Regions from separate parts of the Pseudomonas sp. LBUM1656 genome, predicted to be linked through region 1. Evidence: predicted binding sites of a transcription regulator. Region 1 holds the regulator's gene; each other region holds the start of a gene.
What was found. Region 1 encodes FliA, which starts transcription of late flagellar genes. Its sites were predicted from a motif close to CTAAAGTTTNNNNNNNNNNNGCCGNTAA; they were not measured.
Positions count from the first base shown of each region.

Region 2: ACA072_RS24825 (methyl-accepting chemotaxis protein) is a predicted target of FliA. The motif match lies at 3,320-3,347, and genes of this name have one in related genera.
Region 3: ACA072_RS22970 (flagellar protein MotY) is a predicted target of FliA. The motif match lies at 5,436-5,463, and genes of this name have one in related genera.
Region 4: flgM (flagellar biosynthesis anti-sigma factor FlgM) is a predicted target of FliA. The motif match lies at 6,207-6,234, and genes of this name have one in related genera.

Region 1 covers NZ_CP166800.1:1,784,010-1,791,823, forward strand. Annotated here, with positions in the region: gene flhB (flagellar biosynthesis protein FlhB) at 1-610, shown strand, start outside; gene flhA (flagellar biosynthesis protein FlhA) at 850-2,979, shown strand; gene flhF (flagellar biosynthesis GTPase FlhF) at 2,991-4,325, shown strand; gene fleN (flagellar synthesis regulator FleN) at 4,442-5,272, shown strand; gene fliA (RNA polymerase sigma factor FliA) at 5,269-6,009, shown strand; gene ACA072_RS07930 (chemotaxis response regulator CheY) at 6,177-6,548, shown strand; gene ACA072_RS07935 (protein phosphatase CheZ) at 6,571-7,359, shown strand; gene ACA072_RS07940 (chemotaxis protein CheA) at 7,406-7,814, shown strand, end outside.
Region 2 covers NZ_CP166800.1:5,487,352-5,495,165, forward strand. Annotated here, with positions in the region: gene ACA072_RS24815 (NAD(P)/FAD-dependent oxidoreductase) at 1-849, shown strand, start outside; gene ACA072_RS24820 (HvfA family oxazolone/thioamide-modified RiPP metallophore) at 1,167-1,565, shown strand; gene ACA072_RS24825 (methyl-accepting chemotaxis protein) at 1,627-3,252, opposite strand; tRNA gene ACA072_RS24830 (tRNA-Pro) at 3,419-3,495, opposite strand; tRNA gene ACA072_RS24835 (tRNA-Lys) at 3,591-3,666, opposite strand; tRNA gene ACA072_RS24840 (tRNA-Pro) at 3,672-3,748, opposite strand; tRNA gene ACA072_RS24845 (tRNA-Asn) at 3,758-3,833, opposite strand; gene clpB (ATP-dependent chaperone ClpB) at 4,134-6,698, opposite strand; gene pgeF (peptidoglycan editing factor PgeF) at 6,829-7,554, opposite strand; gene rluD (23S rRNA pseudouridine(1911/1915/1917) synthase RluD) at 7,551-7,814, opposite strand, start outside.
Region 3 covers NZ_CP166800.1:5,078,133-5,085,946, forward strand. Annotated here, with positions in the region: gene ACA072_RS22940 (Rnf-Nqr domain containing protein) at 1-122, shown strand, start outside; gene nth (endonuclease III) at 148-786, shown strand; gene ACA072_RS22950 (PA3496 family putative envelope integrity protein) at 894-1,073, shown strand; gene ACA072_RS22955 (response regulator transcription factor) at 1,138-1,764, opposite strand; gene ACA072_RS22960 (hypothetical protein) at 2,363-2,932, shown strand; gene ACA072_RS22965 (argininosuccinate synthase) at 3,117-4,334, opposite strand; gene ACA072_RS22970 (flagellar protein MotY) at 4,464-5,372, opposite strand; gene pyrC (dihydroorotase) at 5,530-6,576, shown strand; gene rnt (ribonuclease T) at 6,573-7,250, shown strand; gene ACA072_RS22985 (peroxiredoxin) at 7,410-7,814, opposite strand, start outside.
Region 4 covers NZ_CP166800.1:4,790,916-4,798,729, reverse strand. Annotated here, with positions in the region: gene ACA072_RS21630 (response regulator) at 1-747, shown strand, start outside; gene ACA072_RS21625 (sensor histidine kinase) at 744-1,436, shown strand; gene ACA072_RS21620 (glutamine synthetase family protein) at 1,747-2,988, shown strand; gene ACA072_RS21615 (MFS transporter) at 3,059-4,429, shown strand; gene ACA072_RS21610 (flagellar brake protein) at 4,493-5,236, opposite strand; gene ACA072_RS21605 (flagella synthesis protein FlgN) at 5,329-5,796, opposite strand; gene flgM (flagellar biosynthesis anti-sigma factor FlgM) at 5,845-6,171, opposite strand; gene flgA (flagellar basal body P-ring formation chaperone FlgA) at 6,325-7,086, opposite strand; gene ACA072_RS21590 (chemotaxis protein CheV) at 7,169-7,814, shown strand, end outside.

The DNA.
Region 1 (7,814 bases):
CGAGCCGTTGGACATGGCGATCATTCACAGCCTGCAAGTGGTCGGCTGGAGCACCTTGTGGATGGCCTGCGGGCTGATCATCATCGCCGCCGTCGACGTGCCGGTGCAGCTGTGGGAAAGCCACAAGAAACTGCTGATGACCAAGCAGGAAGTGCGCGACGAACACAAGGATCAGGAAGGGAAGCCGGAGGTCAAACAGCGCATTCGCCAGTTGCAGCGCGAGATGTCCCAGCGCCGGATGATGGCGGCCATTCCCGAGGCCGATGTGGTCATTACCAACCCGACTCACTATGCCGTCGCCCTCAAGTACGATCCTGACAAGGGCAGCGCGCCGGTGTTGCTGGCCAAGGGCAGTGATTTCCTCGCCTTGAAGATTCGTGAAATCGCGGTGGCCAACAATGTGCTGCTGCTCGAATCGCCAGCCTTGGCGCGTTCGATCTACTACTCCACCGAACTGGAGCAGGAAATCCCCGGTGGGTTGTACCTGGCGGTTGCTCAGGTACTGGCCTACGTCTACCAGATCCGCCAGTACCGCGCGGGCATGGGCAAGCGTCCGGATCCGCTCAAGGATAATCTGCCGATTCCGCCGGATCTGCGCCGCGATTCCTGATCCCGCACCCTGTAGCAGCTGTCGAGCCTGCGAGGCGGCGTTCGGCTGCGCAGCAGTCGTGAGGGTTTTTTCCGAGGATTCCGTCCTCGAACGCAGCCTCGCAGGCTCGGCAGCTGCTACAAATCCTCAATTAACCCCTCTGTTTCAATCCTCTGCAAAAGTTGGAAGGCTTCTTGCAGTAGCCGCCCTGCGCCTGCTTTGGGCGTCAAAAGTTTGCTTTAAAGAAACGGGGAAAACCGGTGGATCGCTCTCAGTTATTCAACACTGCCCGCACAAACGTTGCCGACTTGAGTCGGGGCAACCTGGGTGTGCCGTTGTTGCTGCTGGTCATGCTGGCCATGATGATGCTGCCGGTGCCGCCGTTCCTGCTGGACGTGTTTTTCACGTTCAACATTGCGCTGTCCATCGTCGTGCTGCTGGTGTGCGTGTACGCGTTGCGGCCGCTGGATTTTGCGGTGTTCCCGACCATCCTGCTGGTGGCGACGTTGTTGCGACTGGCGCTGAACGTGGCCTCCACGCGAGTGGTGATGCTCCACGGTCAGGACGGCCATGCCGCCGCCGGTAAGGTGATCCAGGCCTTCGGTGAGGTGGTGATCGGCGGTAACTACGTGGTCGGTATCGTGGTCTTCGCGATTTTGATGATCATCAACTTCGTCGTGGTGACCAAGGGTGCCGGGCGAATTTCCGAGGTGAGCGCGCGTTTCACCCTCGATGCGATGCCGGGCAAACAAATGGCGATCGACGCCGATTTGAACGCCGGCCTGATCGACCAGAACCAGGCCAAACTGCGCCGGATGGAAGTCGCCCAGGAAGCCGAGTTCTACGGTTCCATGGACGGCGCCAGCAAATTCGTGCGCGGTGACGCCATCGCCGGTCTGCTGATCCTGTTCATCAACCTGATCGGCGGCATGGCGGTCGGTATCTTCCAGCACGGCATGACCTTCGGCGACGCCGGCCGGGTGTACGCTTTGCTGACCATCGGTGACGGTTTGGTGGCGCAATTGCCATCACTGCTGTTGTCGACCGCTGCAGCGATCATGGTGACCCGTGCTTCCGGTTCGGAAGACATGGGTAAGCAGATCAATCGCCAGATGTTCGCCTCGCCAAAAGCGTTGGCCGTGGCGGCAGGTTTGATGGCGGTGATGGGCCTGGTGCCCGGCATGCCGCACTTCTCCTTTCTGAGCATGGCCGCGTTGGCGGCCGGTGGTGCGTACCTGTTCTGGAAGAAGCAGAACGTGGTCAAGGTCCAGGCCCTGCAAGAGGTCAAGCGTCAGCAAGAGCTGCTGCCATCGCCAGCCCGCGCCATGGAAACCAAGGAGTTGGGCTGGGACGACGTGACGCCGATCGACATGATCGGCCTGGAAGTCGGCTATCGCCTGATTCCGCTGGTGGATCGCAACCAGGGTGGTCAGTTGCTCGCGCGGATCAAGGGCGTGCGCAAGAAGCTCTCCCAGGATCTGGGCTTCCTGATGCCGACTGTGCATATTCGTGACAACCTCGACCTGGCGCCGAGTGCCTACCGTCTGACCCTGATGGGCGTGATCCTGGCCGAAGCCGAGATTTACCCGGATCGCGAATTGGCGATCAACCCGGGGCAGGTCTACGGCACGCTCAACGGCATAACCGCCAAAGATCCGGCTTTTGGCCTGGAGGCGGTGTGGATCGAAATCAGCCAGCGCGCCCAGGCGCAATCGCTCGGATACACCGTGGTGGATGCCAGTACGGTCGTGGCGACGCACTTGAACCAGATTCTGTACAAGCACTCCAGCGAACTGATTGGTCACGAAGAAGTCCAGCAACTCATGCAATTGCTGGCCAAAAGCTCGCCTAAGCTGGCTGAAGAGTTGGTGCCGGGTGTGGTTTCGCTCTCGCAACTGCTCAAAGTGCTTCAGGCTTTGTTGGCTGAGCAGGTGCCTGTGCGGGACATTCGCAGCATTGCCGAGGCCATCGCCAACAATGCGGCCAAGAGTCAAGATACTGCCGCTTTGGTGGCCGCGGTGCGCGTCGGCGTATCCCGCGCAATCGTCCAAAGCATTGTAGGGACTGACTCCGAGCTACCAGTTATCACCCTGGAGCCAAGGTTGGAACAAATATTGCTCAATAGTCTTCAGAAGGCAGGACAAGGCTCGGAAGAGGGTGTGCTGCTGGAGCCAAGCATGGCTGAGAAACTGCAGCGCTCGTTGATCGATGCGGCGCAGCGTCAGGAAATGCAAGGTCAACCGGTGATTCTGCTGGTAGCCGGTCCGGTTCGCGCGATGCTGTCGCGATTCGGCCGACTGGCAGTCCCGGGTTTGCATGTGTTGGCTTACCAGGAAATTCCTGACAACAAGCAAGTGACCATCGTTGCGACAGTAGGGCCCAACGGCTGAGGTAGTGGTTTATGCAAGTTAAGCGTTTTTTCGCCGCCGATATGCGTCAGGCCATGAAACTGGTTCGTGATGAGCTGGGCGCTGATGCCGCCATTATTGGCAATCGCCGGATCGCCGGTGGTGTCGAGCTGACGGCTGCCCTGGATTACAAATTGTCGGCGCTGGCCCCGCGTGTTCCGAACATGGAACTCGAGGATGAGCTGCGCAAGACCCAGTCGCGGATCGTCACTGCCCAGGCTGAATTGAGCCTGCGTGGCGAAGGCGAGACCGAAGGCGACAAGACCACCAATCGCCAGTTGTTCGCCGGCCTGCCATTGACCGCTGCCGAGCCGCTGATCGAACCGACCTACGCCGAGCCTCGTCGCTCCGCTCCAGCCCCGGCACCCGCTGTTGGCGGCGTGGACCCGCGGGCGTTCGACTCGATGCGTTTCGAGCTCAACAGTCTGCGCGAACTGATGGAAGTGCAACTCGGCTCCCTGGCCTGGAATCAGCTGCAAGGCAGCCGTCCGGCCCAGGCCAATCTCTGGCGTCGCCTGCAACGCATCGGCCTGTCTGGCCCGTTGTCCCGCGACTTGCTGGCGATGATCACCGACATTGACGAACCCCGTCAGGCCTGGCGCATGTTGCTGGCGCACCTGGCGCGGATGATTGCCACACCGGAAGTCGAGCCACTGGAAGAGGGCGGCGTGATTGCCATGGTCGGCCCTGCCGGCATGGGCAAGACCACCACCCTGGCAAAGCTTGCGGCCCGCTATGTGCTCAAATACGGCGCGCAAAACATCGCGCTGGTGAGCATGGACAGCTACCGTATCGGTGCGCAGGAACAATTGAAGACCTTGGGCCGGATTCTCAACGTGTCGGTAACCCACGTCGATCCGGGCCAATCGCTGGTCCAGGCGCTGGATCCATTGTTGCGCAAACGCGTGGTGCTGATTGATACCGCGGGCCTTCAGGCCAGCGATCCGGCCCTGCGCATGCAGCTCGAAAGCCTGGCTGGACGTGGCATCAAGTCAAAAAATTATCTGGTTCTGGCAACCACCAGCCAGAAACAGGTTCTAACGGCCGCTTATCACAGTTACAAGCGCTGCGGGCTCGCTGGCTGCATCCTGACTAAACTGGATGAAACGGCAAGTCTGGGTGAGGTGTTGAGCCTGGCCATCAGTCATGAATTGCCGGTGGCGTACCTGACCGATGGCCCGCGTATTCCGGATGATCTGCATCTGCCGCGTCGTCATCAGTTGGTCAGTCGCGCCGTAAGCGTGCAAATGCAAGAAGAACCCAGCGAAGAAGCCATGGCTGACATGTTCGCTGATATTTACCACAGCCCGACCAAGCAGGTTGGCTGAGGTACTAATGAACCGTTTTTGTACCTACATCGATGGTCTGCCATGCATTGTTCAGTTGATGAACGCGCAGCCAGTAATGTGGCCTCCGTCTATGCAAGACAAGGTAAAGAAATAACATGGGCAGCATGCATCCCGTACAGGTGATCGCGGTGACCGGCGGCAAAGGTGGCGTCGGGAAGACTAACGTGTCAGTGAACTTGTCCCTGGCTCTAGCTGAGCTCGGCCGGCGCGTCATGCTGCTGGACGCCGATCTGGGGCTGGCGAACGTCGACGTCCTGCTGGGGCTGACACCCAAACGTACCCTGGCCGACGTGATCGAAGGCCGCTGTGAGCTGCGCGACGTTCTGTTGCAAGGCCCTGGCGGTATTCGCATCGTCCCGGCCGCGTCCGGCACGCAGAGCATGGTTCATCTGAGCCCGGCCCAACACGCCGGCCTGATTCAGGCCTTCAGCGATATCGGCGACAACCTCGACGTCTTGGTGATCGACACCGCTGCGGGTATTGGTGACTCGGTAGTCAGTTTTGTTCGCGCCGCGCAAGAAGTCTTGCTGGTGGTCTGCGACGAGCCGACTTCGATCACTGATGCCTACGCGCTGATCAAACTGCTGAACCGCGATTACGGCATGAACCGCTTCCGCGTCCTGGCCAACATGGCCCAGAGCCCGCAGGAAGGTCGCAACCTGTTCGCCAAGTTGACCAAGGTCACGGACCGCTTCCTCGACGTCGCCCTACAATACGTCGGCGCGGTGCCTTACGACGAAAGCGTGCGCAAGGCCGTGCAGAAGCAGCGTGCCGTCTACGAAGCCTTCCCGCGTTCCAAGTGCGCCCTGGCGTTCAAGGCGATCGCGCAGAAGGTCGACACCTGGCCGTTGCCTGCCAACCCGCGTGGGCACCTGGAGTTTTTCGTCGAGCGCCTCGTGCAACAGACCGCAGGACCCGTCCTATGACAGCCAGTGGCTACAACCTCTACAAGAAGTCGGCACGTGACGCGCAGTACGAGCTGATCGAGCGTTACGCGCCACTGGTCAAACGCATTGCTTACCACTTGCTGGCCCGTCTGCCGGCCAGTGTCCAGGTTGAAGACCTGATCCAGGCCGGGATGATCGGCCTGCTTGAAGTGTCGACCAAATACGACGCCAGCAAAGGCGCGAGTTTCGAGACGTACGCGGGCATTCGAATCCGCGGCGCGATGCTCGATGAAGTACGCAAGGGGGACTGGGCGCCACGTTCGGTCCACCGCAATACCCGCATGGTCAGCGACGCAATTCGCTCGATTGAAGCTAAAACCGGTCGTGACGCTAAAGATCATGAGGTTGCGGCCGAACTCCAATTGAGTCTCGACGATTATTACGGGATTTTGAACGACACCCTGGGCAGCCGGTTATTCAGTTTCGACGATCTGTTGCAGGACGGCGAACACGAAGGGCTGCATGAGGATGGCGCGAGTGCACATCTGGAGCCGTCACGCGATCTGGAAGATGAACGCTTCCAGGCAGCGCTGGCGGACGCGATTGCCAATTTGCCGGAGCGTGAGCGACTGGTGTTGGCGCTGTACTACGACGAAGAGCTGAACCTCAAGGAAATCGGTGAGGTCCTGGGGGTCAGCGAATCGCGGGTCAGCCAGTTACATAGCCAGTGCGCGGCCCGTTTGCGGGGGCGTTTGGGGGAGTGGCGAGCGCGCTGAAGGCAGTGTGGGGACACTGCGAACGAGGCCGGTGGAGTGTTGAACTGCACCGGTCGCGATCTGTTGTGCTCCAGACAGTCATCGAGTGCATTGCCGGATTGATTGAAATGGCGCGTCCAGGTGCTGGGCGCGTTTAAGACTGCTTGGAGGTCGAATTGGACAAGAACATGAAAATCCTCATCGTTGATGACTTCTCAACGATGCGGCGGATCATAAAAAACCTGTTGCGTGACCTTGGGTTCACCAACACGGTCGAGGCCGACGATGGCACTACCGCCATTCCGGTTCTCAACAGCGGGAGCATCGACTTTCTGGTAACGGACTGGAACATGCCTGGCATGACCGGTATCGATCTGCTGCGTCACGTGCGCGCCGATGAAAAGCTCAAGCACCTGCCGGTGCTGATGGTGACTGCAGAAGCCAAGCGCGAGCAGATTATCGAAGCGGCCCAGGCCGGTGTTAACGGCTATGTGGTCAAACCCTTCACGGCCCAGGCGTTGAAAGAAAAAATCGAGAAGATTTTCGAACGCATCGGTTGATCCACTGCGCCACGGGGGAGCTATGGAGCATAAAGAATCTTCACTGGGCGATTTTGAATCGACCCTGAAAAAACACGCGGTCGAACTGGTCGAAAGCCTTGAAAAAGGCAGGTTCGGCGACGCGGTGCAACTGATCCATGAGCTCAATCAGACCCGTGACCGCGGCCTGTATCAGGAAGTGGGCAAGCTCACTCGCGAGCTGCATAGCGCGATCGTCAATTTCCAGATTGACCCGAACATGCCGCAAGCCGAGGAAGTGTCACAGATCACGGACGCCACCGAGCGCCTGGGGTATGTGGTCAAGCTGACCGAGGCCGCCGCCAACCGCACCATGGACCTGGTGGAGAACGCCACGCCGCTGGTCAACAGCCTGAGCGAAGAAGCCCAGGCGTTGAGCACGGATTGGGGGCGGTTCATGCGTCGCGAAGTCGGGGCTGAAGAGTTCCGCGAGCTGGCCCGGCGGGTCGACGGTTTCCTGACACGCAGCAGCGAAGACAATCGCACGGTGTCGAGCAACCTCAACGACATTCTGCTGGCCCAGGATTACCAGGACCTCACCGGTCAGGTGATCAAGCGCGTGACCCAGTTGGTCACCGAAGTTGAAAGCAACCTGCTCAAGCTCGTGCTCATGGCCAGTCAGGTAGACCGCTTTGCGGGTATCGAACATGACCGTGATGCGATGCTCGCTGAAAAAGATCCGCAAAAACATCTCTCTCAGGGTGAAGGTCCGCAGATTCATGCCGATAAAAGAGAAGACGTTGTGTCCGGTCAGGACGATGTGGACGATTTGCTATCCAGCCTAGGGTTTTAGAATTTTAGGTTTTTTAGGTTTTTAGACCTGTAGGAGCACCCCCTTAATGAGCTTCGGCGCCGATGAAGAGATCCTTCAGGATTTCCTGGTTGAGGCCGGCGAGATTCTAGAGCAACTGTCCGAACAGCTGGTCGAGCTGGAAAGCCGACCGGATGATGCGGATTTGCTCAATGCAATTTTTCGCGGTTTTCACACTGTAAAAGGGGGCGCCGGCTTCCTCCAGCTCAACGAGCTGGTGGAGTGCTGTCACATCGCCGAGAACGTGTTCGACATCCTGCGCAAGGGTGAACGTCGCGTCGACTCGGAACTGATGGACGTGGTTCTCGAAGCGCTGGACGCGGTGAACAGCATGTTCACCGAAGTGCGCGAACGCAGCCCGATCACGGCTGCCACGCCTGAATTGCTCGCGGCACTGGCCCGTCTGGCCGAGCCGCAAACGACGGATGAAACCGCAC
Region 2 (7,814 bases), 2.7 Mb from region 1:
TTGCTCAATCACTACCTGCGCGCCCATGCCGGACAGACCGACAAGGTCGAGCAGATCAGTGTCGCCATCGTTGGCGCGGGTGCCACCGGGGTCGAGTTGGCCGCTGAGCTGCACAACGCCGCGCACGAGCTGGCGGCCTATGGCCTGGATCGAATCAAACCGGAAAACATGCACATCACCCTGATCGAAGCCGGCCCACGGGTGCTGCCAGCCCTGCCGGAACGCATCGGCGGGCCTGTGCATAAAACTCTGGAAAAACTCGGGGTCAACGTCATGACCAATGCCGCGGTCAGCGAAGTAACCGCCGACAGCCTGATCACCGCCGACGGCAAAGTGATCAACGCCAGCCTGAAAGTCTGGGCCGCCGGCATTCGTGCACCGGGTTTCCTCAAGGACATCGATGGCCTGGAAACCAATCGCATCAACCAGCTGCAAGTGCTGCCAACCCTGCAAACCACCCGCGACGAGAACATCTTCGCCTTCGGTGACTGCGCGGCCTGTCCGCAACCGGGCACCGACCGCAACGTACCGCCGCGCGCCCAGGCCGCGCATCAGCAGGCTTCGTTACTGGCCAAATCGCTGAAACTGCGGATCGAAGGCAAGGCGTTGCCAGAATACAAGTACACCGATTACGGCTCGCTGATTTCGCTGTCGCGTTTTTCAGCTGTGGGTAACTTGATGGGCAACCTTACCGGGAGCGTGATGCTCGAGGGCTGGCTGGCGCGGATGTTTTACGTGTCGCTGTATCGCATGCACCAGATGGCGCTGTATGGCGCGTTTCGCACGGCGATGTTGATGTTGGGCAGCAAGATCGGGCGCGGGACTGAGCCGCGACTCAAACTGCACTAACTCGGTTTAGTGTGGGAGCGGGCTTGCTCGCGAAATCGGTGGTTCAGACAACAATTATGTCGACTGACACTCCCTCTTCGCGAGCAAGCCCGCTCCCACATTTGCTCTCTATCAACCTGAAGATGTGTCTCACTGTATCTCCCGCCACGAATTCCCCCCTTCGCTTACAAACTCCCCCCTTGCGCGACACAGTAGCGATACACCCTGCCCTTTAAATGGCCACATCCGAGCAAGGCAACTCGCCCGCTACGGTTATCGCCGCACTCACGTGGCGTCCTTTATCGAACGGTTGTGTCGTGCAACCCAGGAGTATTGAAATGTCCCGTACTACCAAAAACACTATTGGTCTGCTCGGCGCTGTTCTGGCCGGCGGCATGATGTTGTCCGGTTCCGTATTCGCTGCACAGCCGTTGACCCAGGGCTACCTTCTGGCGTCGGCTGAACAAGTGGTGAAAACCCCTGAGGGCAAGTGTGGCGAAGGCAAGTGTGGCGATGCGTCTATGGCGAAGACCGATACGGATGGCGACGGCAAGGTCTCCCGCGCCGAATTCCAGAAAGTCGCGCCGAAGTCCAACTTCGACAAGATCGACACCAACCATGACGGTTTCATCGACGAGCAAGAGGCTTACGACAACGTGAAAGCCAACTTCGAAGCCAACGGCAAGAAAATGCCAAAAGGTCTGTTCGAGCACTTGAAAGATCAAGACGGCGCCTAAGCTTCAAAGAACAAAACCGCGCGTTCCTTCGGGAAGCGCGGTTTTTTTTCATCTCGCGGATTTACACCTGGAAGCGCTGCACCATGGTTTGCAACGAATTGGCCAGCTGCGAAAGCTCATGGCTCGAAGTGCTGGTCTGATCCGCGCCGGCAGCGGAGCGCACCGACAAATCGCGGATGTTCACCAGGTTGCGATCGACTTCCCGCGCCACTTGCGCCTGTTCTTCAGCAGCACTGGCGATGACCAGGTTACGTTCGTGAATCTGATGCACCGACTCAGTGATGGTCTGCAACGCCTCGCCTGCACGCTCGGCCAGGGCCAGCGTGGTGGCCGCACGGGTCGAGCTGGCTTGCATGGACTCCAGCGCCAGAGTTGAGCCACTGCGCATGCCCTGGACCATCTGCTCGATTTCCTGGGTCGATTGCTGGGTGCGATACGCCAGCGCCCGTACTTCGTCGGCCACCACCGCAAACCCTCGACCGCTTTCTCCGGCCCGCGCCGCTTCGATGGCGGCGTTGAGCGCCAGCAGATTGGTTTGCTCGGCAATCGCCCGAATCACATCCAGCACCTTGCCGATGTCCTGCGACTGGTTGGCCAGGGACTGCACCAACCCGCCGGTAATCTGCACATCGCTGGCGAGTGCGCCGATGGCGGTCACCGTTTCGCTGACGCGTTCCTGGCCAGCGTGTGCGGACTCACTGGACTGGCGCGTGGCGTCGGAGGTCGACACGGCGTTGCGCGCGACCTCCTCCACGGCGGTGGTCATTTCAGTGACGGCGGTGGCGGCTTGTTCAATTTCGTTGTTCTGTTGTTGCAGGTTCTGCGTGCCGTCGAGGGTGACGGCGTTCAACTCGTCAGCTGCCGTGGCCAGTTGCGCCGCCGAGCCGCTGATACCTTGCAAGGTTTCCCGCAGGTTCTGTTGCATGGTCGCGAGGGCCTTGAGCAAGCGGCTCACTTCGTCATTGCCATGGGTTTCGATAGGGCGAGTCAGATCGCCTCGTGCTACGTTTTCTGCGGCGTGCAAGGCTTCGCCCAGGGGTTTGACGATGCTGCGGGTCAGCAGCATGGCCAGGCCAACGGTGGCCAAGGCTGCGAGGGCGATGAACAGGCTGACGATCATTCGCGATGTTTCGTAATGCGCTTCGGATTTCTCGCTCTCGGCGGCGACCTGTCTGGCGAACAGTTCGGCCAGGTCATTGAGCTGTTTACCGGAGCCATCGACCACGGTTTTCATGTCTATCAACAGCAGCTTTGTAAGTTCGTCACGACGTCCTTGCTCCGCCAGTGAGAACGATTGAGCAATGCCGGCACGATATGCCGCGAAGGTGGTTTTGAACTGGTCATACAGCGCCTTGCCTTCTACGGTGGTGACCAACTTGTCATAGGCCGCGATCTTTTCGCTCAGCTCTTTGTCGCGGGTGTCCATCTGGCCGCGATAGACAGAAATGTTCTTGGGGTCCTGATCGAGGGCCATGCGCAGGGAGATGGTGCGGATGCGCAACATGATCTCGCGGATCTCGTCACCGCCGCGGATACTCGGCAGCCATTGTTTCTCCACCGCTACTTCGCTGTCGCGAATGCTCGACATCTGCCCCAGTGCGAAAACCCCGAGCAAGGCGACCAACACGGCGATCAGGGCAAACCCCAAGGCGGCCCGAGGTGCGATATTCAACTGACGAAGCAACATAACGAACGCCCTATTGTTGTAATGGCCTGGATTAGGGGCGTTGTTTCGGCATTACCCCGTCGCCTCGTTATCGGCAAGTTGTACGATGACTGAAGTGTTTTTTCTTGAAGAGAAAAATCGAAGACAAAAAAAATCCCCGTATCTTTCGATACGAGGATTTTTAATATGGTCGGGGTAAGGGGATTCGAACTCCTGACATCCTGCTCCCAAAGCAGGCGCGCTACCGGACTGCGCTATACCCCGGTAAAAAAAAGGCACCTTTAAAAGGCGCCTTCTGCGAACAGAGCTTTTGGCGTCTGATCTTAAGATCTGATCCCAGCGTTAACTGGTTTCAAAAATGGTGGGTCGTGTGGGATTCGAACCTACGACCAATTGGTTAAAAGCCAACTGCTCTACCAACTGAGCTAACGACCCAAAAATGGTCGGGGTAAGGGGATTCGAACTCCTGACATCCTGCTCCCAAAGCAGGCGCGCTACCGGACTGCGCTATACCCCGGCTTGAAATTGGCTCCGTGACCAGGACTCGAACCTGGGACCCAATGATTAACAGTCATTTGCTCTACCGACTGAGCTATCACGGAACTACATATTTCAATTACAACGTTTGACGCTATGTTGCACTCTCTTCGACTCGTTCGCATCGCTGCGTTCGTGTGTCTGAGGCGCGCTATTCTACAATCTTAAGCACCTCTGTCAACCCCTTAAATTGCATTCAAGTTAATGATTTGCAACTTATTTCAGATTCCTGCTTGGGGAGCAGAAACCCTTGCGGGTGACTTACTGCGGGGCGCACTTTACAAGCCTTTTCCTTTCAGTTCAACAACCTGACGAAAAAAAGGCCTCGCGATGCGAGGCCTTGTTTATTTCACTGCCGTAACGGATCAGGCAAATACGATTTCGTCGTTTTCCACCGTGCCGACAGCGGTGTCGCCGGGCATGAATCGCCCCGACAAAATCAGCTGCGCCAGCGGGTTCTCGATCCAGCGCTGAATCGCCCGTTTGAGCGGCCGCGCGCCGTACACCGGGTCGTAACCCACCGCGATCAGCTTGTCCATGGCCTCTGGACTCAGCTCCAGTTTCAGCTCGCGCTCGGTCAGACGACTGCGCAGACGACCCAACTGGATCTCGGTAATGCCCGCGATCTGATCCCGCGCCAATGGCTCGAAGATCACCACTTCGTCGACCCGGTTGATGAACTCCGGCCGGAAGTGGGTGGAAATCGCATCCATCACCGCCGCACGTTGCGCCTCGCGATCACCGACCAGTTCCTGGATTTGCACCGAGCCCAGGTTGGAGGTCATGACGATCACGGTGTTCTTGAAATCCACCGTGCGGCCATGACTGTCGGTCAGGCGTCCATCTTCCAGCACTTGCAGCAAGATGTTGAACACATCCGGGTGGGCCTTCTCGACCTCGTCCAGGAGAATCACCGAGTAAGGCTTGCGACGCACCGCCTCAGTCAGGTAACCGCCCTCTTCATAGCCCACGTAGCCCGGTGGCGCACCAATCAGTCGGGCCACGGAATGTTTCTCCATGAACTCGGACATGTCGATCCGCACCATCGCCTCTTCGGTATCAAAGAGGAACTCGGCCAGCGCCTTGCACAGCTCGGTTTTACCGACACCGGTCGGGCCGAGGAACATGAACGAACCGCTCGGGCGATTCGGGTCGGACAACCCTGCCCGGGAACGCCGCACCGCGTTGGAAACGGCAATCACTGCTTCGTCCTGACCGATCACGCGCTGGTGCAACAGGCTTTCCATCTTCATCAGTTTGTCGCGCTCGCCTTCGAGCATTTTCGACACCGGAATGCCGGTCCACTTCGAAACGACTTCGGCGATTTCTTCCTCAGTCACCTTGCTGCGCAGTAACTGGTTCTCGCTTTTGCCGTGCTGATCGACCATTTGCAGGCTGCGTTCCAGGTCCGGGATGACCCCGTATTGCAGCTCGGCCATGCGGTTCAGATCGCCTTTACGGCGTGCGGCTTCCAGCTCCTGACGGGACTGTTCGATTTTCTGCTGGATCTGCGCAGAACCCTGGACTTCGGCTTTTTCCGAGTTCCAGATTTCTTCGAGGTCCGAATATTCACGCTCAAGGCGAACGATTTCCTCCTGGAGTTTTTCCAGGCGCTTGATCGCCGCTTCGTCGCTTTCTTTTTTCAGCGCCTGGGATTCCACCTTCAGCTGAATCAGACGGCGCTCCAAACGATCGAGTACTTCCGGCTTGGAGTCGATCTCCATTCGGATACGGCTGGCCGCTTCGTCGATCAGGTCGATGGCCTTATCCGGCAATTGTCGGTCCGTTATGTAGCGATGGCTGAGCTTGGCCGCGGCGATGATGGCGCCGTCGGTGATCGCCACCTTGTGGTGAACCTCATAACGCTCTTTGAGGCCACGCAGAATCGCGATGGTGTCTTCTTCGCTCGGCTCGTCCACCAGGACTTTCTGGAAGCGTCGTTCGAGGGCCGCGTCCTTCTCTATATATTGGCGGTACTCGTTGAGCGTGGTCGCGCCGACGCAGTGCAGCTCACCGCGAGCCAATGCAGGCTTGAGCATGTTGCCCGCGTCCATCGAGCCTTCGCCTTTACCGGCGCCGACCATGGTGTGCAGTTCGTCGATGAACAGAATGATCTGCCCTTCTTGCTTGGACAGCTCATTGAGCAAGGATTTGAGGCGCTCTTCGAACTCGCCACGGTACTTGGCACCGGCAATCAGCGACCCCATGTCCAGGGACAACAGGCGTTTGCCTTTCAGGCCATCAGGCACTTCACCGTTGATGATGCGCTGGGCCAGACCTTCGGCGATGGCGGTTTTACCCACGCCAGGTTCACCAATCAGCACCGGGTTGTTCTTGGTGCGGCGTTGCAGCACCTGAATGGTCCGGCGAATTTCGTCGTCACGGCCGATCACCGGATCGAGCTTGCCTTCTTCGGCACGCTTGGTCAGGTCGACGGTGTACTTATCCAGCGCCTGGCGCGACTCTTCGTGGTTGGCGTCGTTGACTGCTTCGCCGCCACGCAGGTTGTTGATCGCGTTTTCCAGAGCTTTTTTGCTCACGCCCTGGCCGAGCAGCAACTTGCCGAGCTTGCTGTTCTCGTCCATTGCCGCGAGCAATACCAGCTCACTGGAGATGAACTGGTCGCCCTTCTGCTGGGCCAGGCGATCGGCCTGGTTGAGCAGGCGCGCCAAGTCCTGCGACATGTTCACGTCGCCGGTCGGGTTCTGGATTTTCGGGAGCTGGTCGAGCTCTTTGGTCAGCTCTTTACGCAGGCTGTTGACGTCAAAACCGACCTGCATCAACAGGGGTTTGATCGAACCACCCTGCTGTTCAAGCATGGCTTGCATCAAGTGCGCCGGCTCGATGCCGGGATGGTCGAGGCCGACGGCCAGCGATTGGGCGTCGGATAGAGCTAACTGCAATTTGCTGGTTAAACGATCTATACGCATGGGTCACCTTCCTTTTGAGCAGGTCGGACCGATAAAACATCCTGAATGAAGAAACCTGCCAGATACCTCACTAGATGTGGTCGATTCTGGGAGTTTCAAGCGTCGTGACGTTGATGCAGGTCAGGCAAGTCTAGCGTTCGAGCCAGATCAGGGAGGCAAACCGGCCCGTTTGAGGACTGCGGCGGTAAGAAAAGAAGCGAGGATCGGTCACGGTGCAGAAGCCGCCGCCATAGACAGCGGTGACACCGCGTACTGCCAGACGCAAACGCGCCAGCTCGTAGATGTCGGCCATGAATTTGCCAGCATTTTGACTGGGCACAAAGGCCTTGGCCGCTTCGGGCAGTTGCTGGACGAAGGTCTCGCGCACTTCCGGGCCGACTTCAAACGCTTGCGGGCCAATGGCCGGACCGAGCCAGACCAGCACGTCTTCCGCTGGCACGGCCAGACTGTCGAGGGTGGCTTCCAGTACACCCGCGGCCAATCCACGCCAACCGGCATGGGCCGCTGCTACGCGAGTGCCGGCACGGTCGCAAAACAATGCGGGCAGACAATCGGCTGTCATCGCCGTGCAGGCGATTCCGGGCGTGGCAGTCCAGCTGGCGTCGGCGGTGGCCGTGATGCCTGGGTCCGAGTGGGCCACGACAATGCCGTGAACCTGCTTTAACCAGGCCGGCTGAATAGAGAAATGATCGGTAAGGCGCTGGCGGTTTTCGGCAACAGCTTCGGGGCTGTCGTCGACGTGATCGCCGAGATTGAGGCTGTCGAACGGCGCCAGACTGACGCCGCCCGCACGGGTGGTCACACAGGCTTTCACCCCGGCAGGCGCAGGCCAGTCGGGAATCAGCCAGTCACTCATCCGATGAACGCCTCACGGTCTTGCTTGAGCAGGGTCAGCAACCAGACGAAGTCGTCCGGCAGTGGCGACTCCCAACTCATGCGTTTACCGGTGGTCGGGTGATCCAGCTCTAGGAACCGCGCATGCAGGGCCTGACGCGGGAACGCCTTCAACGATTCGACCATGGTCACACTGGCTGCCGGCGGAATGCGGAAACGACCGCCGTAGGCAGGATCTCCGACCAGCGGGTAGTTGATGTGGGCCATGTGCACACGAATCTG
Region 3 (7,814 bases), 3.2 Mb from region 1:
TGCGCGAGTTCGTCGGCAACGGCGGCCTGCACCTGGCCACGCTGGTCCCGGGCGGATTTATTCTCCTGGGACTGCTGATCGCCATCTGGCAGGCCTGGCACCGCCCGACTCCCTCACACTGACCTATTTCGAGGAAACGCACTGTTCATGAATGCCGCAAAACGCCTGGAAATTTTCCGCAGGTTTCACGAAGACAACCCGGAACCGAAGACCGAACTGGCCTATTCCTCGCCGTTCGAATTGCTGATTGCCGTCATTCTTTCCGCCCAGTCGACGGATGTCGGCGTGAACAAGGCCACCGCCAAACTCTACCCGGTGGCCAATACGCCGGCGGCGATTCATGCCCTGGGCGTTGAAGGGTTGTCGGAGTACATCAAGACCATCGGCCTGTTTAACAGCAAAGCGAAAAACGTGATCGAAACGTGCCGCTTACTGGTAGAGCGCCATGGCGGCGAAGTACCACAAACCCGAGAAGAACTGGAAGCGCTGCCCGGCGTCGGCCGCAAGACCGCCAACGTAGTGCTCAACACCGCTTTTCGCCAACTGACCATGGCCGTGGACACTCACATTTTCCGGGTCAGCAACCGCACGGGCATTGCTCCAGGCAAGAACGTGGTCGAGGTGGAGATGAAGCTGATGAAGTTTGTCCCCAGGCAATACCTGCTCGATTCCCACCATTGGCTGATCCTGCATGGGCGCTACGTTTGTCTGGCGCGCAAGCCTCGTTGCGGGAGCTGCCGGATCGAAGACCTGTGCGAATACAAGCAAAAGACCTCGGACGATTGAGGCGCTATTAGATTTATTGATCCATCGATTGAAAAAATCTTTTTTACCCGCCGGGAGTTTGTCGATATAAGGAGCGCCAAAGGCAGTCTTAGCCTGGAGTTAACCTTATGAGCACTGGCAAAGAGCAATTGGACGTAGAAGACGACTTCACACCCGTTGAGGCCGATGACGCTGAACCGGTGGTTGAAGTGGCGAAGACCAACCTGAGCAAACGCCGCACCATCGACAATCTGCTGGAGGAGCGCCGACTGCAAAAGCAATTGGCCGATTACGATTTTGACCTGTGACACCTAAAAGCCTCCCGAAACGGAGGCTTTTTACTAAGTGCCAATCCCTCAATCGCCAGTGCACTCATACCAGTCCATTGCGCTGAGCCAGCTCAATCAGGTCGACCAGGGACCGGGCATTGAGCTTCAACAACAGGCGAGTCTTGTAAGTACTTACCGTTTTATTGCTGAGGAACATTCCATCGGCGATCTCCTTGTTTGTCTTTCCTCGGGCCAATTGTTGTAACACCATCATTTCGCGCCCGGACAAACGATCCACCATGTCCGCTTCACTGGCATTCCCGAGACTGGAGCGAACGGTATGCAGCGCCTGATTGGGAAAGTAGCTGTAGCCAGACAGCACGGCTTTTATCGCACTGAGCAATTCAGTGAGATCCTGCTGTTTGCAAACATATCCGGCGGCACCCGACTGCATGCAACGCATGGAAAAATGCCCGGGCGCCTGAGACGTCAGTATCAGCACTTTAAGAGGCATTGCCGTCGAGGTCAGGCGCGCGATAACTTCCAGCCCGTCCAGCTTCGGTATTCCTATATCCAGAATGACAATATCCGGCATAAGTTCGCGGGCAAGTTGTAACGCATCCACACCGTTATCTGTTTCTGCAATGACTTCGTAGCCATGACGCTCCATCAGCATACGTACCGCAAGACGAATGACGGGGTGATCATCCACGATCAGCACTTTATTCATGGGCAAGTCCAATTTCGCTGTTCGAATTTTTAGAGCCCGCACAATAGCCTAGTCGTTTCATCCATGGCATGCCGCCCCCCTCGGCCACCCGCAGCGAGAGACATTCCCTACAAACAAGCAGGATATGTCTTACAAAAATCAGACGATTACTGTGTGTCTTAAATTTTACCGTCCAGTTACCGCAATGCTTTTAAAACTGGTTTTGTATCGATTTACATCATGAAATCAAAGAAACCAGAGGCTGACCGAGGGATCCGTCAAGCGCTGACGATTGAGCTACGCTTAAAAAGTAACCGATATTTTCAACCCACCTTTGACATGAGACATGTTAGAACCCTGAATTACCACCCAAACCAATCACAACAAATTTCACACAAAGCAATACTTCAGAAACAGAAATCAACCTCATACCTATTAAAACAACACCCACAAAATCGCCCAATTTGCGAACAATACAGCTACTATGAAATCACCAACAAACACACTAAAAGGATACTACCAAACTTAGACACCGTTCTCTGTAACACCCTAACTTACCAACCCCCGGAATCTCTCCATGAACCAATCGAGAAAAGACAATCTTTCATGAGCAAACAACATGATAAAATTCAAAACAAGAATCTCCAACCCCATGACAATCATTGCGATATTTGCGACGCTGTCTGAAACTTCGGCTGCTATTTCTCTTCCCTTTCTCGACAATGAGGAACGAGAGATCTATATCTGGTTCCTTATAAGTTTTCCCTTTTATTTGCTCTTCCTGTTCTTCGCCACACTCAACTTCAACTATCGATCGCTTTACGCGCCCTCTGATTTTGAGAAAGGAAAGCATTTTATAAAGGTCATGACCGATGCAGAACACTCGCAAGGCAACACACCAGAGCATTTGATTGAGCATCACGTACGCTCAACGGTGTCGCTGAAGGATCTGCACATCGTCGATGCACGATGGATGAGCAGCAAAATGGATTTCAACACCTTGATGGAGAAGGTCCAGCACCCACAGGAAAACCCTGCACGCGTGATCGTGTTTCTCACGTGTACCGACTCAGAGGCATGGCTGAAGGAAGGCGCGCACAAGCATTCGAAACAGACAAAGAAACGCCACGGCGCTGCGTTCTGGGTTGCTTACAATTTGAGCTCACACGGCATGACGACTATGGCTTGAGAAGCGATAGCAGAAGACAGCACTCGAGGGACGATCGGAGAGCAAAAGCAAACGACATCGTATTGGTAACAACAACAAGAAAGCTGAAACAGAATGCCTCGCAGGAATATTCCCTCTTTCAGATGTGTGGCCTTGTCACCGACAAGGCCACATTTCCATTACCGTCGTTGCGGCATCACAGGTCTCAGAAGAGCTTCCGGCCTTTGTTTGCAGCAATGCGCATGCGCAAGGCGTTGAGCTTGATAAAGCCCGCCGCGTCGGCCTGGTTGTAGGCGCCGCCATCTTCTTCGAAGGTCGCGATGTTGGCATCGAACAACGATTCGTCGGACTTGCGACCGGTGACGATTACGTTGCCCTTGTACAACTTCAGGCGCACAACGCCGTTCACGTGGGCCTGGGACGCATCGATCATCTGTTGCAGCATCAGACGCTCAGGGCTCCACCAGTAACCGGTGTAGATCAGGCTGGCGTATTTAGGCATCAGCTCGTCTTTGAGGTGAGCCACTTCACGGTCCAGGGTGATCGATTCGATCGCACGGTGAGCGCGCAGCATGATGGTGCCGCCAGGGGTTTCGTAGCAGCCACGGGACTTCATGCCCACGTAACGGTTCTCGACGATGTCGAGACGGCCGATACCGTGTTCGCCACCGATACGGTTCAGTGTAGCCAGCACGGTGGCCGGGGTCATTTCGACGCCGTCCAGTGCCACGATGTCGCCGTTGCGGTAGGTCAGTTCCAGGTACTGCGCCTTGTCTGGAGCCTTCTCCGGGGAGACGGTCCATTTCCACATGTCTTCTTCGTGCTCGGTCCAGGTGTCTTCCAGCACGCCGCCTTCATAGGAGATGTGCAGCAGGTTGGCATCCATCGAGTACGGGGATTTTTTCTTGCCGTGGCGCTCGATCGGGATGTTGTGCTTTTCAGCATAATCCATCAGCTTTTCACGGGAGAGCAGGTCCCACTCGCGCCAAGGGGCGATCACTTTCACGCCTGGCTTGAGTGCGTAGGCGCCCAGTTCGAAACGAACCTGGTCGTTGCCTTTACCGGTGGCGCCGTGGGAAATGGCGTCAGCGCCGGTTTCGTTGGCGATTTCGATCAGGCGTTTGGCGATCAACGGACGAGCGATGGAAGTACCCAGCAGGTACTCGCCTTCGTAAACGGTGTTGGCGCGGAACATCGGGAAAACGAAATCTCGCACGAATTCTTCGCGCAGATCGTCGATGTAGATCTCTTTCACGCCCATGGCCTGAGCCTTGGCGCGTGCAGGTTCGACCTCTTCGCCCTGACCCAGGTCAGCGGTAAAGGTCACCACTTCACAGTTATAAGTATCCTGCAGCCACTTGAGGATCACCGAAGTGTCCAGGCCGCCGGAATACGCCAGAACGACCTTGTTTACGTCCGCCATGCCATCACTCCACGGGGTTCTACGGAAAGCCGTGAAGTCTACCGGTCATACGCAATAATTTACAGAGGCGCGACAGCTTATGACGACGAAGCGACAGATTCTGTCGAACGCGCGACGATTTCAGCGGGTTCAGGAAGTCGCCGGAGCGCTTCCCTGTGTGGTGGTTTGAGGCGCGACTTTCTCGGTCGGTGCCACCCGCTCCAGGCGCACGGCGACCCGGCGATTCTTCGCGCGGTTGCTGGCATTGGTGTTCGGCGCCACAGGATAGCGCTCACCGTGGAAGCGCATAGTGATCTGCGATTCCTGGATGCCGGCGGCCTTGAAATAGTCCATCACCGCCAAGGCCCGGCGGCGTGACAGTTCGCGGTTGGTCAGGCGATTGCCGCTGTTGTCGGAGTGCCCGTCGAGTTCGATGTGATTGACCGTCGGATCCGCCTTCATGAACTCCAGCATCACCTGCAACTGCGCCTTGGCTTGTGGATCGAGATCCACACCTTCACCCGGGAAGCCGATCTCGGACTGTTTGACCTGCTCGAAATTCTTCGGCAGCAGTTTCGCGACGCAACTCTGATAATCGTTGAAAGCCTTGTTGAACTTGACCGGCAACAGACGCACTTCCGACACGCGACCGTCACCAGAGGAGTGCCGTATGACTGGGCTGCGGCCGTCCATCAGCCCGCTGATCAGGCGCCCGGCCTGAACTTGCGAACTGTTGAACAATACGTTGCCACTGCCGATTCTCACCGAGCCCAGGTTGATGTCGCCACGTCCCGGCTGCCACGGCGCAGCGGCCGCCAGCAGGGTCGCGGAACCGCCGCCGATCATTGCGTTGTAGGCTTTGAGACGGAACGTCGCCTGCTCGCCCGCACGGCGCACGAACTCACCCGAACCGAAATCGGTGATCGGTTGAGTCAGGCGGCATTCGAATTTGTCACCTTCGACCGTCCACTCGATGCTCTCCAGACGCGTCTGGAAAGTGAGCGCCATCGCAGGGAGGCTGGCAAACACACTGAGCAAGGCTAAATAACGCTGGCGCACGGGAGGCTCCACTGGCTTCTACAACAAAAAGACCGATACACATATTTACGGCATACCTGTTGGATATCGGAAGCTTCCTCCAAAACTTGATAGCGAGTGCCTGAGAGAGTCTTTTCCGGTAGCATTCCCCAGAGTTTGACCCGCCTGGAATCCCCTCATGTCCGACCGCCTGACCCTGCTGCGTCCCGACGACTGGCATATTCATCTTCGCGATGGTGCTGTGTTGACCAATACCGTTGCGGATGTCGCGCGCACCTTTGGTCGCGCCATCATCATGCCCAACCTGGTACCTCCGGTGCGTAACGCCGCTGAAGCCGACGGCTATCGCCAGCGGATTCTCGCTGCGCGCCCGGCCGGCAGTCGTTTCGAACCGTTGATGGTGCTGTACCTGACCGACCGTACCCAGCCCGAGGAAATTCGCGAGGCCAAGGCCAGCGGTTTCGTCTACGCCGCCAAGCTTTACCCGGCTGGTGCGACCACCAACTCGGATTCGGGTGTCACCAGTATCGACAAGATTTTCCCTGCACTTGAGGCCATGGCCGACGTCGGGATGCCCTTGCTGATTCACGGTGAAGTCACCCGTGGCGATGTCGATGTGTTCGACCGCGAAAAACTCTTCATCGATGAGCACATGCGTCGTGTGGTCGAGCGTTTCCCGACGCTCAAAGTGGTGTTCGAACACATCACCACCGCCGACGCCGTGCAGTTCGTCAACGAGGCTTCGGCCAACGTTGGCGCGACCATCACCGCGCATCACCTGCTGTACAACCGCAATCACATGCTGGTGGGCGGGATTCGGCCGCACTTCTATTGCCTGCCGATCCTCAAGCGCAATACCCACCAGGAAGCCCTGCTCGACGCCGCCACCAGCGGCAGCGACAAGTTCTTCCTCGGCACCGACTCAGCGCCCCACGCCCAGCACGCCAAAGAAGCGGCCTGCGGCTGCGCCGGTTGCTACACCGCCTATGCAGCGATCGAGATGTACGCTGAAGCCTTTGAACAACGCAACGCGCTGGACAAGCTCGAAGCCTTCGCCAGCCTCAACGGCCCGCGTTTCTATGGCCTGCCGGTAAACACCGATCGCATCACCCTGGTCCGCGATGAGTGGACCGCCCCGACCAGCCTGCCATTTGGCGAGCTGACCGTAATCCCGCTGCGCGCCGGTGAAAAACTGCGCTGGCGCCTGCTGGAGGAACACGCGTGAGTGAAGACCATTTCGACGACGAACAGGACGGTCAAGGCGGCGGAGGTGGTTCGCGCCACCCGATGGCTGAGCGCTTCCGTGGATACCTGCCAGTTGTTGTCGACGTTGAAACCGGTGGTTTCAACTCTGCCACTGACGCCTTGCTGGAAATCGCCGCGACCACTATCGCCATGGATGAAAAAGGGTTTGTGTATCCCGATCACACCTATTTCTTCCGTGTCGAGCCTTTTGAAGGTGCGAACATTGAAGCGGCTGCGCTGGAATTCACCGGGATCAAACTCGATCACCCGCTGCGGATGGCGGTGAGCGAAGAAGCAGCATTGACCGACATCTTCCGTGGCATCCGCAAGGCCCTGAAAGCCAACGGCTGCAAACGGGCCATTCTGGTCGGGCACAACAGCAGCTTCGACCTGGGCTTCCTTAACGCCGCTGTCGCGCGTCTGGACATGAAACGTAATCCGTTTCATCCGTTCTCCAGCTTCGATACCGCAACCCTCGCCGGTCTGGCTTACGGTCAAACCGTACTGGCCAAGGCTTGCCAGGCAGCGGACATCGACTTTGACGGTCGTGAGGCGCACTCGGCTCGCTACGACACCGAGAAGACGGCCGAGCTGTTCTGCGGCATTGTCAATCGCTGGAAACAAATGGGCGGCTGGGAAGACTTCAACGACTGATGTGGGAGCGAGCCTGCTCGCGATGCAGGCGACGCGGTTTAACATGAAGATCGCGTCATCGTTCATCGCCAGCAAGCCGGCTCCTACAGGAACCTGCGTTTATCCCGCCCATAAAAAAACCGGCCTCAACGGCCGGTTTTTTTATGCCTCGAACGTGCCTTACAGCGCAGCAGCGTTCTCGGTCAGGTAAGCCGCGACACCTTCGGTGGAAGCGGTCATGCCTTTGTCGCCTTTTTTCCAGTTGGCAGGGCAGACTTCGCCGTGCTCTTCGTGGAATTGCAGCGCGTCGACCAGACGGATCAGCTCTTCAATGTTACGGCCCAGCGGCAGGTCGTTGATGATCTGCGAGCGGACAACACCTTTGTCGTCGATCAGGAACGCGCCACGGAAAGCCACACCGCCTTCGGACTCAACGTCGTAGGCCTTGGCGATTTCGTGCTTCAGGTCGGCAGCCATGGTGTAGCGAACTTCGCCGATGCCACCATTGTTGACCGGAGTGTTGCGCCAGGCGTTGTGGGTGAAGTGCGAGTCGATCGAAACAGCGATCACTTCAACGTTGCGTGC
Region 4 (7,814 bases), 3.0 Mb from region 1:
AAGGCTTATCGCCAGGCCGTGTCCCAAGGCGCGCAGTCACGTTTCAAGGATGCCGAAAGCAACCTGGGTCTGGCCCACGCCCTGATCAGCAAGGGCAGCGAGAAAGGTCTGGATACCCGCACCCGCCTGGAAATCAACACGACCCTCAGTCTGGTGGCCAAGGAGAATCCTTCCGACCCTGGTCTGCAGATTCGGGCGCGTCTGATGAAAGCCACCAGCCTGTTGCTCAACGACGCCGAAACCGCCGAGAAGCTCACCGAGCAGGCGATGATGCGCCTCGATGGCATGGAGCAGTTCATGAGCGCCGAAGCGGCGCTGCTGGTGGCCAAGCAACTGCAAATGCTGGGTCAGGCGAGCGCCGGTGCGTCGATGCTGAAAAACTGCGCGGAAATCTACGGTGACGATCCTGTGGTGATGCAAGGCATCGCCAAATTGACTGACGACCCGACGATTCTCAGCCAGAGCAACGCGGCCTCCGAACTCAACCGTCAAGGCGTGCAGGTGTACAAGACCGGCAACCTGGCCGAAGCCCGGGCGGTGTTTCGCAAGGCCCTGCACATGCAACCGAAGAACATCAGTATCGCGCTGAACATGGCGCAGTCGCTGCTGCACGGCACGGACACCAGCGTACCGTCGGCCGAACTGGATGAATGCCGGGCCTGCCTGAAACTGGTCGGCATGATGCCCGACACCGACGCGCGGTATCCGCGCTACCAGAAACTGAAAATCAAGGCGTTCAGCGGATGAGCCAAGACAACACGACACTGGATTTCTCGACGGTGATTGCCTCCACCGTGCACGACATGAAAAACTCCTTGGCCATGCTGATGCAGGCGCACAGCCAATGGCTGGCCCGTCTGCCCGATCCCGAGCAGCACAGCCCGGAGCAGGGTGTCATCGAATACGAATTCGCTCACCTCAACGGCATGCTGGTGCAGTTGCTGGGGTTGTACAAACTGGGCGTCAATCAGCTGCCGTTGCAGCCGGCCTACCATGATCTGGATGACTTCCTCGAAGCGCAGTTGGCCTGTCATCAAGAGGTGTTCGCCAGTCGCGGCATTGTCGCGACCTACGAAGTCGACCCGTTGAGCCCCCTGGGTTTCTTCGACCGGGAGCTGGTGGCCTCGGTGCTGGCCAACACCATCACCAACGCCATTCGTTATGCCCGCCAGACACTGCTGATCAGCGTCAGCGATGAGGACGGTCAACTGGTGCTGACCATCAACGACGATGGCGACGGTTATCCAGCACAGATGATCGAGCTTCAGGCGGACTACGTGCAGGGCATCAACTACAGCAGTAGCAGCACCGGCCTGGGCCTGTACTTCGCCGGACGGATCGCCGCGCTGCACCAGCGCAATGGCGTGGGCGGGCGCACCCGAATCAGCAACGGCGGCCCGTTGGGCGGCGGTGTGTTCAGTCTCTACCTCCCCTGATAAACACGAGACCCTGTAGCAGCTGTCGAGTGAAACGAGGCTGCGATCCTTGTTTTTCAAGATCAAAAGATCGCAGCCTCGTTTCACTCGACAGCTCCTACAAAGGGATCGTGATTTCTTTGTGTGCGCTGCTTGATATTCCGAACAGGCGGAGCCTATTTTGTACGGGTCGCCGTTCGCGGCTCGCACAATTACAAAGGATTGCGTCATGACAACCGATGGCCAGCGTTCACTCGCGCAGCGATTGACGGGCATTGATGAGATTGAATGTGTTACGCCGGATCTGAACGGCGTGCCCCGTGGCAAGGTCATGACCGCCGAGGGGTTTCTCGAAGGACGTCGTTTGCAGATGGCGCGGGGTGTGCTGCTGCAATGCATCATGGGCGGATACCCGCCCGCACGTTTTTACGGCAGCGATGATGGCGACCTGGCGCTGGTGCCTGACCCGGCGCACATCCACCGCTTACCCTGGAGCCAGTCACCACGGGCATGGGCCATTTGCGACGCCGATGAACTGACCGGCGAGAGCTCGAAGCTGTCGACCCGTGGCCAACTCAAGGCAGTCATCGCGCGTTACGCGGCACTGGGCCTGGCGCCAGTGGTGGCGACCGAGCTGGAATTCTTCGTGTTCGCGCCCAATCCCGACCCGACGCAACCGTTCCAGCCGCCGCTGGGCCTGGACGGTCGGCGCGAGGAAGGCCATTCGGCGTTCAGCGTCAGTTCCAATAACGGTTTGCGGCCGTTCTTCAGTGAGGTGTATGTCTGCATGGCGGCCCTGGGCTTGCCACGCGACACCTTCATGCACGAAATGGGCGTCAGCCAGTTCGAGATCAACTTGCTGCACGGCGATCCGTTACTGCTGGCCGACCAGACATTCCTGTTCAAGCATCTGCTCAAGGAAGTCGCACTCAAGCACGGCCTGACCGTGGTCTGCATGGCCAAACCGCTGGCGCACACGCCGGGCAGTTCGATGCACATTCACCAGAGCATCGTCGAGATCGGCAGCGGGCGTAACGTGTTCAGCGACGAGGCCGGTGAGCCGACGGCGACCTTCCGTCACTTCATTGGTGGCCAGCAGGCCGGCATGGCGGACTTCACCGCGCTGTTTGCGCCCAACGTGAACTCCTATCAGCGCTTGTGCCATCCGTTTGCCTCGCCGAACAATGCCTGCTGGTCCCACGATAACCGGGCTGCCGGATTGCGCATTCCCGCCAGTTCGCCGGCCGCTCGTCGGGTCGAGAACCGTTTGCCGGGGGCCGATGCCAATCCGTACCTGGCAATCGCCGCCAGCCTTGCCGCCGGTTTGTATGGCATCGAAAACCAACTGGAGCCGAGCGAGGCGATCCAGGGCGAGTTCGAGGTCCCGGATAATCTTTCGTTACCGTGTACCTTGCACGCCGCTCTTGAGCGTCTGAAACGTAGCCAATTGGCGAAGGAACTGTTTGGCAAGGAGTTCATCGAAGGCTACGTCGCTTCGAAGACCATGGAATTGACCAGCTTCTTTGATGAAATTACTCCCTGGGAGCGCCGTGTCCTGGCCACCCAGGCCTGACGACCTGTCGTCTTCGGGCTATCTTTTCGGATAGCCCGTTTCTCACCGCAAGGAGCCGCTCGGAACGCCGATGCGCCAAATCTGGAAACCTTTTCGAGCGCTTTATTTTGCCTCGCTGATGATGTTGATCGGCTCTGGCTTGCTGAGTACGTACCTGGGCTTGCGCCTGGCGGCAGATAATGTCGACAGCCTGTGGGTCGGTGCGTTGATGGCGGCCAACTATTTCGGCCTGGTACTGGGCGGCAAGATCGGTCACCGACTGATCGCCCGGGTCGGGCATATTCGCGCCTATTCGGCCTGCGCCGGGATCGTCGGCGCGGCAGTGCTCGGCCACGGCCTGGTCGACTGGCTGCCGGCGTGGATCTTCCTGCGGGTGATCGTCGGCCTTGGCATGATGTGCCAGTACATGGTCATCGAAAGCTGGCTCAATGAGCAGGCCGAAGCGTCGCAGCGCGGTACGGTGTTCAGCGGCTACATGATCGCTTCCTATCTGGGGCTGGTGTTGGGTCAGCTGATTCTGGTCATGCACCCGGCCTTGGGCCTGGAACTGCTGATGCTGGTCGCCCTGTGCTTCGCGCTGTGCCTGGTGCCGGTGGCGCTGACACGGCGGATTCACCCGGCGCCATTGCATCCGGCGCCGATGGAACCGCGCTTCTTCATCAAACGCGTGCCGCAGTCGTTGAGTACGGTGCTGGGGGCGGGGCTGATCATCGGTTCCTTCTACGGTCTGGCGCCGCTGTATGCGTCGCAGCAAGGGCTGTCCACCGAGCAGGTCGGTCTGTTCATGGGTAGCTGCATTTTTGCCGGACTGCTGGTGCAGTGGCCGCTGGGCTGGCTGTCCGACCGTTATGACCGGGCGTTGTTGATCCGCTGTTTTGCGGTGGTCCTGGCCCTGACCGCGTTGCCGCTGGCAATCATGCAACAGGTACCGCTGGAGGTTCTGTTTGTTGCCGGGTTCTTCTGTTCGCTGGTGATGTTCTGCCTGTATCCGCTGGCCGTGGCGTTTTCCAATGACCACGTCGAAGGTGATCGTCGGGTGTCGCTGACCGCGATGTTGCTGGTGACCTACGGCGTTGGCGCCAGTATCGGGCCGTTGGTGGCCGGTGTCCTGATGAAGCTGTTCGGCAGCCACATGCTGTATGCCTTCTTCAGTTTCTTCGCGTTGGTGCTGGTGTGGCGGATCCGTCCGAAAGCGGTCACCAATCTGCACCAGGTTGAAGATGCGCCGCTGCATCACGTGGCCATGCCGGACAGCATGTCGAGTTCGCCGCTGGTGGCGTGCCTTGACCCGCGGGTCGATGAGCAGGTGGTGCAGGATCAGATGCAAAACCCGATCAGCCCGGAACCGGAGCCTGAACCCGAACCGGATCCCGAAACCGATCCACCACCCGAAGACCCGGACGCGGGCCGCGAGCAAAGTTTTACCGAAGCCAGGCCTTAAACCGACGCATAAAAAACGGGCAGTCACCGCAAGGGACTGCCCGTTTTTTGTTGAAGCGTCGTATCAGATGTCGTCTTTATCGAAGCGGCGCGCTTCACGCTGAAGCTGATAGACGAACCGTTCGACCTGGCGCTGCACCAGTCCGCTCATGTTGTGGAAGCGGATGCCGGCGAAGGTGGTGGAGATTCTTTCTTCGAAGTGCAAGTAACGCAATTCTACCGGTGCGGTCATGCTGCCGAAGGGCAGGTCGGCAATAAAGCGGTCGTAGACCTGGCCCAGTTGCAGCCGGGGGGTGATGTCACCTTCAAAGCGCAGCTTGCAGCCAGTGGCGGAAATGTCCAGCAGCTTGCCTCTGATCGGGAACTTGAGCTTTTCGCCGCCCAGTTCGACATCGACCAGTTGCGCCAGCTTCAACGCAGCCCGGAAGGCATTGCGGCGCTGGTGGTAGACCACTTCATCGGGGAGGGTGCCGCGATAGCAGCGATCACCGGACTCATCGATGGTCAGCGGGCCGTTGCTTTCCCACGCGATGCGCACGCCGTCGTGGAAGCCTTCAACGCGAAAGGGTTCGCCGGCCAGCAGATAACGTTCGCCGTCGCGAGGCACCATTTCGTCCAGGGCAATGCGGTTGCCGTCACGGTCGACGTCCACCAGATAGCTCTGGAAGCGCTGGCTGCGTTCGTGGAACGTGATGATCAGCGGGTCGTGGCTCTCTTGCAGCTGCCGCAGACTACCGGCGATCTCCATCGGCGTGGATAGCACCTTGGGTGGCTGCGGAGCATCGTCCGCGTTTAAGGCATTGAACACGGTTCATCATTCTCCAGACAAAATTTGACTGCGACTTGCCAGCATACTGCCAGCATGTGACGCGTCTTGATAGAGCGTGCTCATTAACAGGCTCAAGCCTGACTAAGCGGGCGCGGCTTCGCGAGCATGGAGGTTGATCCGCGGGCATCGTAAAGCGCTGGCGGTTCGCCGCCGGTGAGGATTTTCAGCTGATTGGCCGTGGCGGCCTGCTGGACCAGGATCGACTGGCCATTATTGACGTTGGCCGCCTGGCATTGAGCCAGGAGATCGGTCAGTTTGTCGCTCTGTTCCAGCAACTGATCGCCGATGCTCGACTGGCTGGCGAGTTGCTCCAGGCCGTTACGATTGGTCGGCAGGTTCAGGCTGGCGAGGATTTCGCTGCGCTTGCGGCCATGCTGTTCAAGCAGAATGATCATTGCCTGTTTCTGCGCCAGAATATCTTCGAGCAGCGGCATGTCGCGACCGTGCAAAGCGATGGATTCGGTTTGCAGTAACTCCAGCAAGTAGTGTGCTGGAGCAAAATCGTCGGTGATCAGTTGCAGTAAATTAGTGTCGTGCATGGCTGGCCTTGGGGTTTAAGCGTCCAAAAGCCTGGCGCAGGCCGTGGCCTAGCGCTGGGCTTCGAAGTTGAGCAGTTTGCTGGCTACACGGTTGCTGTCGACTTTATAGCTGCCATCGGCAATCGCTGCTTTCAACTCCGCCACGCGGGCGTTGTCGACGGCAGGCTGATCACGCAGCTTGTCAGTGACCTTCTGCAACTGTTGAGCCTCATTGCTGAGGTGTACCGATTCCCCGCTTTTGGCGGTACTGGCCTGTTCGGCCGGGGTATTCAGCGGCGCGGATTTGCCGGTTTCGGCAGTTTCCTTCGCGGTGCTGGTACGCGTACTACCGGTAAGTGATGAGGAACTGTTCAAACGGCTGAAATCGATGACCATGATAAAAACCTCTGGGTATTTGGACGCTTGCCATGTTTTCGGCTCTCCCTGCGAAAACTTTAGGCCCATTTATCAATGAGCTTGCATGCGCCAGCGCTTGGCACAGTTTAGGGAACAGCCGGGCGGCGCGCCATCTTTCACCCTCAGATCGTTCTACATGGCTACTTCCACCTGGCCCGGCGCCATGACTTGCGCCTTGATGACCCGCTGGGAGTTGAGGTTTTTCACCCGAATCTGTTCACGCAGGCCGCCGTTGGACAGGGCTTCGCCCGGCATACGCACACTGAGCGTACCACTGCGGGCGGTAATCACCACTTGATCGCCCTTGCTGATGACCTCCGCCTGTTCAAGATGAACCAGCGTCAGCACCTGATTGGCAACCGTTGGTCGGGTAAGTTTCTGCCCGATGGCCTGTTCCATGGAGGTGAAATAACCCTGGTTGATCAGGCTGATGTCCCGCTCGCGCAGCATGACATCGCCGGGCTCGATGACCCCAGCGCGCTTGAGCGGCCGCGTGGTCGTGACAACGTCCCGAAACAGGCGGACTTGAGCGGGTACGAAGACCGTCCAGGGGGACGTACTGTCGCAGCGGACCTTGACCGTGACCCGTCCGATCGGGGTCGCCGGACTCTCCAGGGTGGCTGTCAATTCCTTGTCGCACATGGGCATGCGCAGTCGCGGATCGAGCTGGTTGACCTCGATTTCGTAGCGGCCTTCCGTTTGACTGGTGGCCAAATAGTCCTCTACGGTGAATTCAAGAAAGCCCTGAGTGACGCCGATAAGCATGTCAGGCAAGGTAACCGCGTCAGCAAGGGCAGGGCTGCCAGCGTTGAACAGGCAAACGGCCGACATCGCGCAAAGCCATTTGCGGGAAGTTGATGTCAGGCGTCGGAAAAATGTCGGTTCTGTGTTCATAAGAGTTAAAAAGCAAGCGCCGTGCCGTTTAGCAATAAATGTGCGTCGCAACACACTTAAGCGTTGGTGTAGGAGTCTGTGCATGGCTGGTGTAATGGATGCGGTAAACCAGCGCACGCAACTGGTTGGGCAGAATCGCCTTGAGCTGTTGTTGTTCCGTCTCGACGGCCAGCAGCTGTATGGGATCAACGTGTTCAAGGTTCGGGAAGTGCTGCAATGCCCCAAACTGACCTTGATGCCCAAGTCCAGTCCTGTCGTGTGCGGTGTGGCAAATATCCGGGGGGCGACCATTCCGATTCTTGATCTGGCGATGGCGACAGGCTCCGGCGCACTTAAAGATCAAAGCAACCCGTTCGTGATCATCACGGAGTACAACACCAAGACCCAGGGTTTCCTGGTGCGATCGGTGGAGCGCATCGTCAACATGAACTGGGAGGAGATTCATCCGCCACCCAAGGGCACGGGACGCGATCATTACCTGACGGCTGTGACTCGGGTCGACAATCAGTTAGTCGAAATCATCGACGTCGAGAAAGTGCTGGCGGAAGTCGCGCCGACACCGGAAGCGATTTCGGTCGGCGTAGTGGATGTCGAAACCCAGCACAAGGCGTTGTCGTTGCGGGTATTGACGGTCGATGACTCGTCGGTGGCGCGCAAGCAGGTGACCCGTTGCCTGCAGACGGTCGGCGTCGAAGTGGTGGCGTTGAACGACGGCAGGCAAGCGCTGG